DNA from 4 places in the Kineococcus sp. NPDC059986 genome. Region 3 is predicted to be linked to each of the others. Evidence: riboswitches for the same ligand, from Rfam matches in the RefSeq annotation. Region 3 holds a riboswitch; each other region holds the start of a gene.

Region 1 (3,198 bases), on a different contig from region 3:
CCCGCCCACGTCGTCGCGGGGACGTCGACCTCGCTCCTGCACGTGCCGCACGACGTGGACCGCGAGACGGCGCTGCCGGAACGACTGCGCAGCTGGCTGGCGTTCGCCGACCAGAAGGTCGCCGAGGTGGTGCTGCTGGGCCGGGCGCTCGCCGACCCCGCGGCCGCAGGAGTCGCGCAGGGGCTGGCGGCGTCGGCCGCGGCCCGCGCCGACCGGCTCGGCGCGCCCGGAGTCGTGCGGCCCGACGTGCGGGAACGACTCGCGAGGCTGACCCCGGAGGCGTTCCGCCGCAGCGACTACGCCGTCCGCCGTGCGGCGCAGGAGGTGGCGCTCGGGCTGCCCCTGCTGCCGACGACCACCATCGGCTCGTTCCCGCAGACGCCGGAGATCCGGCGGGCGCGGGCGGCCTGGAGCCGCGGCGAACTCGGTCAGGAGGCCTACGAGGAGTTCCTGCGCGCCGAGATCGACCGCGTGGTGCAGCTGCAGGAGGAGCTGGGGCTCGACGTCGTCGTGCACGGCGAACCCGAGCGCAACGACATGGTCCAGTACTTCGCCGAGCAGCTCGACGGGTTCGCCGTCACCGAGCACGGCTGGGTGCAGTCGTACGGTTCGCGCGGGGTGCGACCGCCGATCCTGTGGGGCGACGTGACCCGTCCTGCGCCCATCACGGTGCCGTGGAGCACGTACACCGCCGGGCGCACGGCCAAACCCGTCAAGGGGATGCTGACCGGTCCGGTGACGATCCTGGCCTGGTCGTTCGTCCGGGACGACCAGCCGCTGGGGGACACCGCGAAGCAGGTCGCCCTGGCGCTGCGCGACGAGGTCGCCGACCTCGAGGCGGCCGGCATCGGGATCGTCCAGGTCGACGAACCCGCGCTGCGTGAACTGCTGCCCCTGGCCGCGGCCGACCAGCCCGCGTACCTGGACTGGTCCGTCGCCTCCTTCCGGCTCGCCACCGCGGGGGCGGTCGACACCACGCAGGTGCACACCCACCTGTGCTACTCGGAGTTCGGCGAGGTCATCGACGCCATCGACGGCCTCGACGCGGACGTCACGAGCATCGAGGCGGCACGATCGCGGATGGAGGTGCTCGAGGACATCGCCCGGGCGGGTTTCGCCCGCGGCATCGGTCCCGGCGTCTACGACATCCACTCCCCGCGGGTCCCCTCCGTCGAGGAGGTCGTCGGCCTGCTGCGGGCGGCCGTCGCGTCCGTCCCCGCGCGCCAGGTCTGGGTGAACCCCGACTGCGGGCTCAAGACGCGCGGGTACGCCGAGACGACGGAGTCGCTCCGGAACCTCGTCGAGGCGGCGCGCACCGTGCGGTCCGAACTGCCGGTGGCGAGCCCCGTCGCGGGCTGATCCGCACCGTCCGACCGAACCCCTCCGTCCATCCGGGCGGAGGGGTTCCGTCGTTCCCGGACCCGTTGCCGCGCGCTCGGTTGAGTTCCGGCACGGTTCCCCGTAGAGTTCCTGGTGCAACCATCCAGAGCGGCTGAGAGACCTGGCTCCGCGACGCCGCAGCAACCCCCCGGACACGGGCGCGGGTGCTTCCGCCAGGAACGATGGAGGGGTTCTCGTGGAACGGACGTCGCACGTCGCCATCCTCAGGCGCGTCGTGGACCTCTGCCGCACGGGCGCCACCAGCTGTCGCTGACCGATCTCCTCCGCAGTTCCCCGGCCGGCCCTCGCCGGTCCCGCACCCGCCGTCGTGCCGGTGCGCCCCACCCACTCCTCAGGAGACCTCTTGCGCAGCAGTACGTCCCTACCCAGAACGACTCTTCCCAGAACTCTGTCCGCCGCCGGCCTCGTCGTGCTGACCGCCCTCACCGCGTGCAGCGGCGGGACCAGCCGGGCCGGGGACGCCGAGGGTGGCACCCCCGTCCGCGGGGGGAACCTGAAGTTCGCGATCTCCGTCGACTCCGGGTGCATCGATCCCCAGCAGGTCGGCAACAACGACGCCCTGAACATCGGGCGCCAGCTCGTGGACTCCCTCACGGTGCAGGACCTCGACGGGAGGATCCAGCCCTGGCTGGCGCAGAGCTGGGAGGTCAGTCCCGACGCGAGGACCTTCACCTTCCACCTGCGGGACGGGGCGACGTTCTCCGACGGCAGCCCCGTCGACGCGGCCGCGGTGAAGGCCAACCTCGACGGGATCGTCGCCCTGGGGGCCAAGGCGTCCCTCGGCTCGACCTACCTGCAGGGCTACACGGGGACGCAGGCGCCGGACGTGCGAACAGCGGTCGTGACGTTCGCCCAGCCCAGCGCGCAGTTCCTCCAGGCCACCTCCACGATGAGCCTCGGCCTGCTGTCGGTGCCGACGACCTCGGCGGACCCGGCGACCCGGTGCGAAGGAACGACGCTCGTCGGGTCCGGCCCGTTCACCGTCGGCAGCTACGCCAACGGTTCGAAGACCGTGCTGGAGAGGCGGGCCGGGTACGACTGGGCGCCGACCGGGGCCAAGCACCAGGGGGAGGCCTACCTCGACACCATCACCTACGAGGTCGTCCCCGAGGCCAGCGTGCGCACGGGATCGCTGCAGTCGCAGCAGATCGACGCGACGACCGGCATCGCATCGCAGGACCTGCCGCAGTTCGACGGCAACGGGTTCTGGACCCAGCGTCGCGCGAACCCGGGCATCCCGTACAACTTCTTCCCCAACGAGTCGCGCCCGGTCTTCTCCGACGAGAGGGTCCGGCAGGCGTTCTCGAAAGCCGTCGACCGCACGACCCTCGCCAGCATCCTCAACCCCGGTGACGTCGCCGTGACGTCGGCCTTGTCGGCCTCCACCCCCTCGGCCCCCGACGACTCCGCCGACCTCGCGCTCGACGTGGCGGGGGCCAACCGGTTGCTCGACGAGGCCGGCTGGGTCAAGGGCGCGGACGGGATCCGGGCCAAGGACGGCAAGGAGCTCACCGTCACCGTGACGTTCTGGCAGCCCACGACCGCCGTGCTGGAGCTCGTCCAGCAGCAGGAACGCGCAGTCGGCATCGACCTGCAGCTCAAGCAGGGCACCACCGCCGAGACCACGGCCCTGCAGAACTCCGGCGACTACGACGTCCTGTTCTACAACCTGACCCGGTCCGACCCGGACGTGCTGCGGACGATCTTCTCGACCGAGACCCGCAACGTGAACCACCGGGCGCACAGCCAGGTCGACGACCTGCTCACGCAGCAGGCCGCGACGACGGACCCCGCGGC
Region 2 (3,198 bases), on a different contig from region 3:
CTTGGTGTGGAAGCTGGCCCTGTTCTCGGGCCTGCCCTCGGGGGTCGCCAACAGCGTCCTGGGCGCGGTCGGGATCTCCTCGATCTCCTGGCTGGGCAGTTCGCCCTTCTGGTGGATCGTGCTCGTCAGCGTCCGCCTGTGGCTGCAGGTCGGGTTCTACATGGTGCTGTTCCTCGCCGGGCTGCAGCGCATCCCGCCGGTCCTGTACGAGGCGGCGATGCTGGACGGCGTCTCCGCCGGGTTCCGCCGGTTCCGGTACATCACGTGGCCGCAGCTGCGACCCACGGTCGCGGCCGTGCTGCTGCTCCTGCTCGTGGCGGCCTTCCAGGCCTTCGACGAGTTCATCAACCTCGTCCCGACCAACCCCTCGACGCGGCCGCCGCTGGTCTACCTCTACAACGTGGCCCTCGGCTCCCAGCGCGACTTCGGGCTCGGTTCGGCGGGGGCGCTCATCCTCACCGCGATCATGGTCGTGGTGGCACTGCTGCAGACGCGCTTCTTCGGCTTCGGCGCCGCGGAGGACCGCACCAAGGCGCCCCGGCGCCGTCGAGGAGGGGTTCGAGCATGAGCACCGCGCAACTGACCCGGTCGGTCCCGCGGGCTGCAGGGGCCGGACGGCGCCAGGCCGCCCGTGCGGGCGTGAACGTCGCCCGGTACCTCGCCGTCACCCTCGTGGCGCTGCTGTTCCTGCTGCCCTTCTACATCATGGTCAAGACGGCCGTCTCCCCCGCCGCCGACGTCGCGAGCCGCACCTTCGTGCTGTGGCCCTCGGACCCGGACTGGTCGTCGTTCTCCCGCGTCCTGCAGGACCCGACGTTCCCGCGGGCGATGCTCAACACGGCCGTCATGGCCGTCGTCCTGACGGGCGGGCAGATCGTCCTGGCGGCGATGGCCGGCTACGCCATGGCCCGCATCCCCAACCGGGCGGCGAAGCCGCTGTTCTCGGCGACCATCGTGGTGCTGCTCATCCCCGCCGCCACCACGTTCCTGCCGAACTTCCTCATCGTGGCGCGCCTCGGCTGGGTGGACTCGCTGCGCGGGCTCATCATCCCGGGCCTGTTCAGCGCGTTCAACGTGTTCCTGTTCCGGCAGTTCTTCCTCAACTTCCCCAAGGAGCTCGAGGAGGCCGGGCGACTGGACGGCCTGGGGTACTTCGGGGTGTTCCGGCGCATCGTCGTCCCCAACACGCTGGCCTTCGCCTCGGCGCTCACCGTGCTCGGGTTCGTCGGGTCGTGGAACGCCTTCCTGTGGCCCCTCGTCGTCGCCGGCGGCGGATCGGGCGCGGTGACCGTCCAGGTGTACCTGTCCTCGTTCCTCACGGCCCAGACGTTCGACTACTCAGGCCTGTTCGCGGCCGCCCTCCTCTCGCTCCTGCCGGTGCTGTTCGTGTTCCTCGTCCTGCAGCGCTGGCTGGTGCGCGGGGTCGCCGAGACCGGCATGGGCGGCGGCTGAGACCCGCCGAGCCTCGCTGACAGTTCCCCGGGCCCCGACCGCGGTGCGGTCGGGGCCCGCCGACGTCGCGGACGAGCGGTCGGTGGCCCCCCGAGAGCACCGCGGCCCGGTCCTTGATTCCGGGTGGTCGTGCGTGGCAGTCTCTCCCCAGGTCAAGAGCGTCAGCGACAAGCCCCGGCTCGCTGGCCGGCAACCCTCCTCCGCGGTGGGGTGCCCCGGGTGACGACCTGGCCGTTCCCGCAACGGGAACGGCAAGCGCGATGACCCGCCGGACGCCTGCGTGTCGTCATGACAGCAGGAGGAGAACCGTGTCCGAACTCCACCTCTCCGTGGCCCTGGAGTCCACGGGCTGGCACCCCGCGTCCTGGCGCGAACCCGGCGCCCGCGCCGACGAGCTGTTCACCGCCGCGTTCTGGCGCGACACCGTCCGCGAGGCCGAACGGGGGCTGTTCGACCTCGTCACCATCGAGGACGCCCTCGGACTCCAGGGCAGCCACTTCGGGCCGTCCGACGACCGCACCGACCGCGTCGCCGGTCGCCTGGACGCGCTGCTCGTCGCGGCCCGGCTGGCTCTGGTGACGACCAGCATCGGGCTGGTCCCCACCGTCACGACGACCCACACCGAACCGTTCCACGTCTCCAAGGCGCTCGCGACGCTCGACCACGTCAGTTCCGGACGCGGTGGCTGGCGGGCCCAGGTCTCGGCCCGCGCCCACGAGGCCGAGCTCTTCGGACGGCGTGCGGTCCCCACGGTCTCCCGCGAGACCTTGTCGGACCCCGAGGTCGCCGCGGCGGTGGAGGACCTCTTCGCCGAGGGCCGTGCGGTCGTCGACACCGTCCGGGCGCTCTGGGACTCCTGGGAGGACGACGCGGTCGTCCGTGACACCGCCTCGGGACGGTTCGTCGACCGTACGCAGCTGCACCGCGTCGCGGTGCAGACCCCCTGGTTCTCGGTCCTCGGGCCCTCGATCACCCCCCGGCCGCCGCAGGGCCAACCCGTCGTCACCGCGCTGGCGCACGCCCGGACCGCCTACGAGTTCGCCGCCGTGAGCGCGGACGTCGTCTTCGTGACGCCGCACGACACGGATGACGCCCGCCAGATCGTCGCCGAGGTGCGCGCCGCGGAGACCGCCGTCGGCCGGGTGGGACCACCTCTGCAGGTCCACGCCGACCTCGTGGTGGCCCTCGGCTCCGACGCCGCGTCGGCTCGCAACCGCCTCGACCGGCTCGACACCGTGGACGGCGAGGCGTTCGTTTCCGACGCGCTCGTCGTCGCCGACTCCGCCGCAGGCCTGGTCGAGCGCCTGCTCCTGTGGCGCGAGGCGAGCATCGAGGGCTTCCGGTTCCGTCCGGCGGTGAACGCCACGGACCTGCCCGCCCTCGTCGACGAGGTCGTGCCGCTGCTGCAGTCCGCAGGGGCGTTCCGCCGGGGCTACACCGGGGCCACCCTGCGCGACCACCTCGGGCTGGCCAGGCCCGCCAACCGCTACGCCGCAATCTGAGGAGGAACCCGTGAGCATCCCCGACGGCAAGCCCCGCAAGCAGATCGTCCTCGGCGCCCACCTGCCCGGCGTCAACCACCACACCGTCTGGCAGGATCCGGCCGCGGGCAGCCAGATCGACGTCCAGAGCTTCGCCCATCTGGCCCGCACCGCCGAGCGGGGCTTCTTCGACCTGTTCTTCCTCGCCGAGGGCCTGCGGTTGCGCGAGCACGCGGGTGAGATCTACGAGAACGACGTCGTGGGC
Region 3 (3,198 bases):
CGACGTCCTTCGCGATGTACTCGATGAGCGCCTCCTCGCGGGCGTTCCCCTCGGCCGTGGCGACGTAGAGCGTGGCGCCGGCCTGCGTGTTCGCCGTGGTGTCCCCGCCGAGGCGCGGGACGACGATCGCGGCGGCGGCGCCGAGCAGGACGACCGCCCCGCCGGCGACGAACGGCCAGCGCCGCCGCTTGCGGATCTCGAAGCCGTGGTCGTCGGTGCTGGGTTCGCGGATCTCAGTGGACAAGGGTCTTCTCCAGGTTCTGGGTGGGGTTCGAGCGGGGGTTCGCGGAGGAGTTCGAGCGGGGGTTCGTGCGGGAGGAGCGGCGGCGGGTGCGGGGGTCCGCGGCCCGGGCCAGGGCGTCCCCGGTGAGCTGCACGAGGGCGACCAGCGCGACGAGGACGACGATGGTCGCGATCATCACGGCGTGGTCGAAGCGCTGGTACCCGTAGGTGACCGCGACGTAGCCGATGCCCCCGGCGCCGATGGTTCCCGCGATGGCCGAGTACTCGATCATCGCGATGGTGTTGATGGTCAGCCCGCCGATGATCGACGGGGTCGCCTCGGCCAGCTGGACGGTCGTGATGACCTGCAGCGGAGAGGCTCCCGACGCCTGCGCGACGGCGACCAGGTTCGGCGGCACCGAGCGCAGCGAGTTCTCCACGATCCGGGCGAAGAACGCCGTGCCCGCCAGCACCATGGGGACGACGGCCGCGCGGATGCCGATGTTCGTCCCCGTGACGAACCGGGTGAACGGCACGAGGGCGGCCATGAGCACGAGGAACGGCAGCGACCGGCCCGTGCTGACGACCCACGACAGGACGGTGTGGGCGACCCGGTGCTCCAGCAGCCCGCCCGGCGCGAGGTTGTGCACGAGGACGCCGATCGGGACGCCGAGCAGCACGACGATCGTCATGACGATGCCCACCATGAGCAGGGTGTCGACGAGCGCGGGCGCGATGAGGGCGGGGATCTGGTCGAGCGGGGTGTTCACACGAGGTCCAGTTCTCGGGGGGAGGGCACCGTCGACGGCGAGGTCTGCGCGTGCAGGCCCCGGCGGTCGAGGGCGGCGGTGAGCAGGGTGGGGTCGAGCGCCGCGGGGACGCCGAGGGTCGCGTGCCCGACGGTGCGTCCCGCGACGGTCCCGACCGAGGCCCCGAGCAGGGCCAGGTCGTGGCCGAGTTCCCGGGACGCGGCGCTGAGCCAGTCGGCCGGGACGTCGTCGCCGCGGTAGTGCACCTCCCAGACGACGAGCCCGCCCGCGTCGCCGACACCGCGGCGGGGGAGCAGGGCCGCCCCCACGGGGGAGGCCGGGTCGCGCAGGACGTCCAGCAGCGGGGCGGCCTCGACGATGCGTCCGTGCTCGAGCCGGGCGACGGCGTCCGCGACGTCGACGACGGTGTCCATCTCGTGGGTGATGAAGAGGATCGCCAGGCCCAGGTCGTCGCGCAGCTCCCGCAGCAGGCCGGTGATCGAGGCCGTCGCCTGCGGGTCCAGTCCCGAGGTCGCCTCGTCGGACAGCAGGACCCCCGGCCGCAGGGCGAGCGCCCGCGCGATGCCGACCCGCTGGCGCTGGCCGCCGGACAGTTCGTGCGGGTAGCGGTCGGCCAGACCCGCCAGCCCGACCCGGTCCAGCAGTTCGGCGACGCGACGCGTGCGGTCCCGCGGCACGACACCGAGGTAGCGCAGCGGGAGTTCGACGTTCTGCGCGGCGGTGCGGCGGGTCTGCAACCCGTCGGACTGGAAGATCGTGCCGATGCGGCGCCGCGCCTCCCGCAGTCGGCCCGCGCCCAGCTGGGTGAGGTCCTGGCCGCTGACCACGACGGACCCCGACGTGGGCCGGGTCAGCAGCGTCACGCACTGTGCGAGCGTGCTCTTGCCGGCGCCGCTCGGACCGACGACGGCGGTGATGCTGCCGGCGGGGACCGTGAGGTCGAGGCGGTCCAGGACCGTGGTGGTGTGCGGGGCTTCCCCGTAGGTCTTGGTGAGGTGGCGCAGTTCGATCACGACGGCTCCTGGGCGAGGGTCCCGGGCGGGGTCCGGGCAGGGGTGGTCGCGGGCCCGGCGGGGCGCCGGGTCCGGAGACGGGACAGAGCAGCAGAGGGGTGCGCTCAGCGGGAGCGGGGACAGGCCTTCGACACGGGTGCTCCTGGTTCGTCCTTGCCCGCAACTCCTGCGGACCTGGTCCTCACCCGGAGCACCCCGTGACGAATCAGGGTTGCCGGCCAGCGAGCCGGGGCTTGACGCTGGCGCTCATGACCTGCTTCGGACTGTGACAGCCGTCCGCCGACGTCGTCAAGCGGTTCCGGAGGATCGGCCCTCGGAAAGGGTTGTCCCACATCCGCTGGGCCGCAACGGACAGAGGCGCGGTCCCGGAAGTTCGGGGCGCTGAACGGCGCGACGACGGGGTACGCTTCGACGAACCCATCCAGAGCGGCTGAGAGACCTGGCTCGACGACGCCGCAGCAACCCCACGGGGGTGCTACCGCCAGGACCGATGGAGGACGCGCCGCGATGCCCCTGCACGAACCCCTGAAGTTCGCCTACTGGGTCCCCAACGTCTCCGGGGGCCTCGTCGTCTCGACGATCGAGCAGCGCACCAGCCACGACCCCGCCTACAACGTCGAGGTGGCCAAGGCGGCCGAGCGCGTCGGGTTCGAGTACGCCCTGACCCAGGTGCGCTACCTCGCCTCCTACGGTGCGGACGCCCAGCACGAGTCCACCTCGTTCTCCCTGGCCCTCCTGCTCGCGACCGAGCGGCTCAAGGTCATCGCCGCGGTCCACCCGTTCTTCTGGCACCCCGGTGTGCTCGCCAAGTTCGCCGCGACCGCGCAGGAACTGACCCAGAACCGCCTCGCGCTGAACATCGTGTCCGGCTGGTTCAAGAACGAGGCGACACAGCTCGGCGTCACCTGGCACGAGCACGACGACCGCTACAAGCAGTCCGAGGAGTTCATCGAGCTCCTGCGCGGTGTCTGGACCGAGGACGGCTACAGCCAGTCGGGTGACTTCTTCAACGCCACCGACATCACCTTCCGCCCGCAGCCGAAGGTCGCGCCCGAGCTGTTCCAGGGCGGCAACTCCACCGCCGCGCAGGCCATGGCCGGCCGCGTCAGCGACTGGTACTTCATGAACGGCAAGAGCCTCGCCGCGGCGGCCCAGGGCGTGCGCGAGGTCAGCGCGCAGGCCGCGGCCAACGG
Region 4 (3,198 bases), on a different contig from region 3:
CCCACGCCACCCCGTCCGCGCTCACGTCCAGCGTCGCGCCCCCGCCGGCCAGGTAGGGGTCGGCCGCGTCCAGCCAGTCCCGGCGACCGACGAGGGCCCCGCTGCCGAAGGGCGCGTACAGCTTGTGGCCGGACAGGGCCAGGTAGTCGATCCCGTCGCGCGCCAGGTCCACCCGCCGGTGCGGCACGAGCTGCGCGCCGTCCACCGCGGTGCGGGCTCCGGCGTCGCGGGCCGCCCGCGCCAGCCGCCGCAGCGGCAGGACCTCCCCCGTGACGTTGGAGGCCCCCGTGACGGCCAGCAGCCCGTAGCGGCCGGTCGCGAGTTCGGCCGCCAGCAGGTCCGCCGTCTCCTCCGCGTCGGCCCCGCCGCGCACGACCGTGGTCCGCGCCGACCGCTGCCAGGACAGCAGGTTGGCGTGGTGCTCGACGTCGGCGACCAGCACCCGGGTCCCCGCGGGGACGGCCTTGGCCAGCAGGTCGAGGGCGTCGGTGGTGCTCCTCGTGAGGACGACGACGTCGTCGGGGCGGGCGCCCACGAACCGGCCGACCTCGGCGCGGGCCTGCTCGAAGAGGGCGGTCGAGACGCGGGACAGGTACCCGGCGCCGCGGTGCACGCTCGCGTAGTGCGGCAGCACCTGGGCGACCCGGTCGGCGACGGCGCGCAACGCCGGGGCGCTCGCCGCGTTGTCGAGGTTCACGTAGGTCGAGGTGCCGCCGGTGGCGAGGGGGACCGGGGTGTCGGCGCCGACGACGGGGAGCAGCGGGTCGACCGGACCGGGGCGGCGACAGGAGGGTCGGAAGGGGGAGAGGGTGCTGGTGCTCACGCAGGAACTCCTGGGAGAGGGGGACCCTGCCGGGAGAACCGGGTCGCCCGGCGAGGTCCGCGCTTGCCGGCTCCACCACGGAACCGGCCAGGTCGTCACCCGGGGCACCCCACCGCGGAGGAGGGTTGCCGGCCAGCGAGCCGGGGCTTGTCGCTGGCGCTCATGACCTGTGCAGGAGCCTGCCACGAGGATCCCGAACGATCAACATCGGTGTGTCGGCGGCCTTCCTTGAGCCCGTCCTGCGCCGCCCGGGTGGTCGTTCCCGGACCACTTGTGGAGCCGAGCGAAGTGCCTCTATGGTCGGAGCACACCATCCAGAGCGGCCGAGAGTCCTGGCTCGACGACGCCGCAGCAACCCCCCGAGCCCGGGCGAGGGTGCTAACGCCAGGCCGATGGAGCCCGTGATGCGCAACACCGATGTCGAACCGACCCCGCGACCCTGTGCGGGACCGGCGCGATGACGCTCGCCCCCCTCGTCGCCGGTGCGGCGGGGCGGCCGACGCTCAGTTTCGAACTCTTCCCGCCGAGGACGGCGGACGGGCGGGATGCGCTGTGGCGCAGACTGTCCGACCTCCTGGCCACCGGACCGGACTTCGTCTCGGTGACCTTCGGGGCGGCCGGTGCCACCCGGGGTCCGAGCCGTGACCTGCTGGCCCACGTCCTGAGTTCCACGGCGGTGCCCGCCATGGCGCACCTGACGTGCGTGGGTTCCTCCCGCCGCGAGGTCGTCGACCTGGCGTGCGAGTTCTTCGACGCCGGCGTCCGGAACGTCCTCGCCCTGCGCGGGGACCCGCCGTGCGGGGCGGGGGAGTTCACCCCCCACCCCGACGGCGTCGCGACGGCCCGCGACCTCGTCGAACTCCTCCAGGTCGCCGACCGGCGGCGCCTCGCGCTGCGGGGTGGGCGTCTCCCCGTCGACGTCCCCCCGCTCAGCCTCGCCGTCGCGGCCTTCCCGCGGGACCGCGACGAGCACGAACTCGCGGTCCTGCGCGCCAAGCAGGACGCCGGCGCGCAGTTCGCCGTCTGCCAGGTCGGCTGGTCCGCCCGGGAGTACGGGACGTTCCTCTCCCGGGCCCGGGCCGCGGGGATCACGATGCCCCTGCTGCCCGGGCTGGCGGTGACCCACGAACTGCGCCGGCTCGAACGGATCGGCGAGCTGACCGGTGTCCCCGCACCGCGGGAACTGCTCGCGGCCCTGGACTCCGGCGACGAACGCGTCCGTCGCCGAGCGGCCACGGCGTTCACCTCCGGGCTCGCCCGCGACCTGCTCGCCGTCGGCGCACCCGGCCTGCACCTCTACACCTTCAACGCGGTCGAGCCCGTCCTCGACCTGCTCGACGACCTGCGCGACCACCTGCGCGACCACACGACCACGACCCGTCCCGCCGAACGCCGCGTCCGCGCGGTAGGAGGAGCCCTCCGATGAGCCAGCACCCGACCACCGACCAGCCGGCGTGGACCGCGACCGTCCTCGGCTACCCCCGCATCGGCCCCGACCGCGAGACGAAGAGGGCGCTGGAGGCCCTGTGGGCCGGGCGTGCCGACCTCGCCGCGACGGAGACGGCCCTGGCGGCCGTGCGGGCGGCGACGGTCCGGCGGCTGAACGCGCTGGGCCTGCCCGCCCACGACGCCTCCATCCCGTCCTCGTTCTCCGCCTACGACCAGGTCCTCGACACGGCCGTCGCCGTGGGTGCTGTTCCGGAACGGTTCGCCGACCTCGTCGCGGCCGACGGACGGGTGGACCTGCAGGCCTACTCGACGATCGCCCGGGGGCGCGGCGCGCTGGCCCCGCTGGAGATGACGAAGTGGTTCGACACGAACTACCACTACCTCGTCCCCGAGATCGGCCCGGGCACCGCGTTCCGGTTCGCCGACGACCGCGGCGTCCGGGAGTTCGCCGAGGCCCTCGCGGACGGGTTCCTCACGCGTCCCGTCCTCGTCGGTCCGGTCACGTTCCTGCTGCTGGCCAAGGCGTCCGACGACAGCCCGGCCGGGTTCTCCCCGCTGTCGCGGCTCGAGGACCTGCTGGGTGCCTACGAGCAGCTGCTCGCCGCCTACGCCGCGGCGGGGGCGACCTGGGTCCAGCTCGACGAACCGGGGCTGGTGAGCGACTCCGCCACGGCCGGTGTCGACGGGCTCGACGAGCTGGTCCGCGCCACCTACGAGCGGCTCGCGGCGGTCCCGTCCCGTCCGCGGCTGCTGGTCGCCACGCCCTACGGGGACGCGCACGGGTTCCTGGGGGCGTTGAGCGCGGTGGAGGGGATCGCGCTCGACCTCGTCAAGGGCTCCGTGCCCGCGGACGGTTCCGCGCTGGCCGGCAAGACCGTCGTCGCGGGCGTCGTCGACGGGCACAACGTCTGGCGCGGTGACCTCGA

Evidence for each region. Region 3 has a riboswitch for S-adenosylmethionine ahead of AB0637_RS06035 (ATP-binding cassette domain-containing protein). Riboswitches for the same ligand answer to the same signal wherever they lie in the genome.
Region 1: it holds a riboswitch for S-adenosylmethionine, as region 3 does, so the genes downstream of both, AB0637_RS10065 (ABC transporter substrate-binding protein) here and AB0637_RS06035 (ATP-binding cassette domain-containing protein) in region 3, are expected to answer to the same signal.
Region 2: it holds a riboswitch for S-adenosylmethionine, as region 3 does, so the genes downstream of both, AB0637_RS10140 (LLM class flavin-dependent oxidoreductase) here and AB0637_RS06035 (ATP-binding cassette domain-containing protein) in region 3, are expected to answer to the same signal.
Region 4: it holds a riboswitch for S-adenosylmethionine, as region 3 does, so the genes downstream of both, AB0637_RS10055 (methylenetetrahydrofolate reductase) here and AB0637_RS06035 (ATP-binding cassette domain-containing protein) in region 3, are expected to answer to the same signal.

What each region holds. Positions count from the first base shown of each region.
Region 1 is NZ_JBFBND010000010.1:96,582-99,779, forward strand. Features, by position in the region: gene metE (5-methyltetrahydropteroyltriglutamate--homocysteine S-methyltransferase) at 1-1,359, shown strand, start outside; SAM riboswitch class I at 1,477-1,569, shown strand; gene AB0637_RS10065 (ABC transporter substrate-binding protein) at 1,811-3,198, shown strand, end outside.
Region 2 is NZ_JBFBND010000010.1:112,938-116,135, reverse strand. Features, by position in the region: gene AB0637_RS10150 (sugar ABC transporter permease) at 1-568, shown strand, start outside; gene AB0637_RS10145 (carbohydrate ABC transporter permease) at 565-1,452, shown strand; SAM riboswitch class IV at 1,603-1,716, shown strand; gene AB0637_RS10140 (LLM class flavin-dependent oxidoreductase) at 1,761-2,954, shown strand; gene AB0637_RS10135 (NtaA/DmoA family FMN-dependent monooxygenase) at 2,965-3,198, shown strand, end outside.
Region 3 is NZ_JBFBND010000005.1:59,529-62,726, reverse strand. Features, by position in the region: gene AB0637_RS06045 (MetQ/NlpA family ABC transporter substrate-binding protein) at 1-244, opposite strand, end outside; gene AB0637_RS06040 (methionine ABC transporter permease) at 234-992, opposite strand; gene AB0637_RS06035 (ATP-binding cassette domain-containing protein) at 989-2,005, opposite strand; SAM riboswitch class IV at 2,150-2,259, opposite strand; SAM riboswitch class I at 2,420-2,502, shown strand; gene sfnG (dimethylsulfone monooxygenase SfnG) at 2,513-3,198, shown strand, end outside.
Region 4 is NZ_JBFBND010000010.1:93,347-96,544, forward strand. Features, by position in the region: gene AB0637_RS10050 (aminotransferase class V-fold PLP-dependent enzyme) at 1-823, opposite strand, end outside; SAM riboswitch class IV at 878-991, opposite strand; SAM riboswitch class I at 1,131-1,222, shown strand; gene AB0637_RS10055 (methylenetetrahydrofolate reductase) at 1,281-2,249, shown strand; gene metE (5-methyltetrahydropteroyltriglutamate--homocysteine S-methyltransferase) at 2,246-3,198, shown strand, end outside.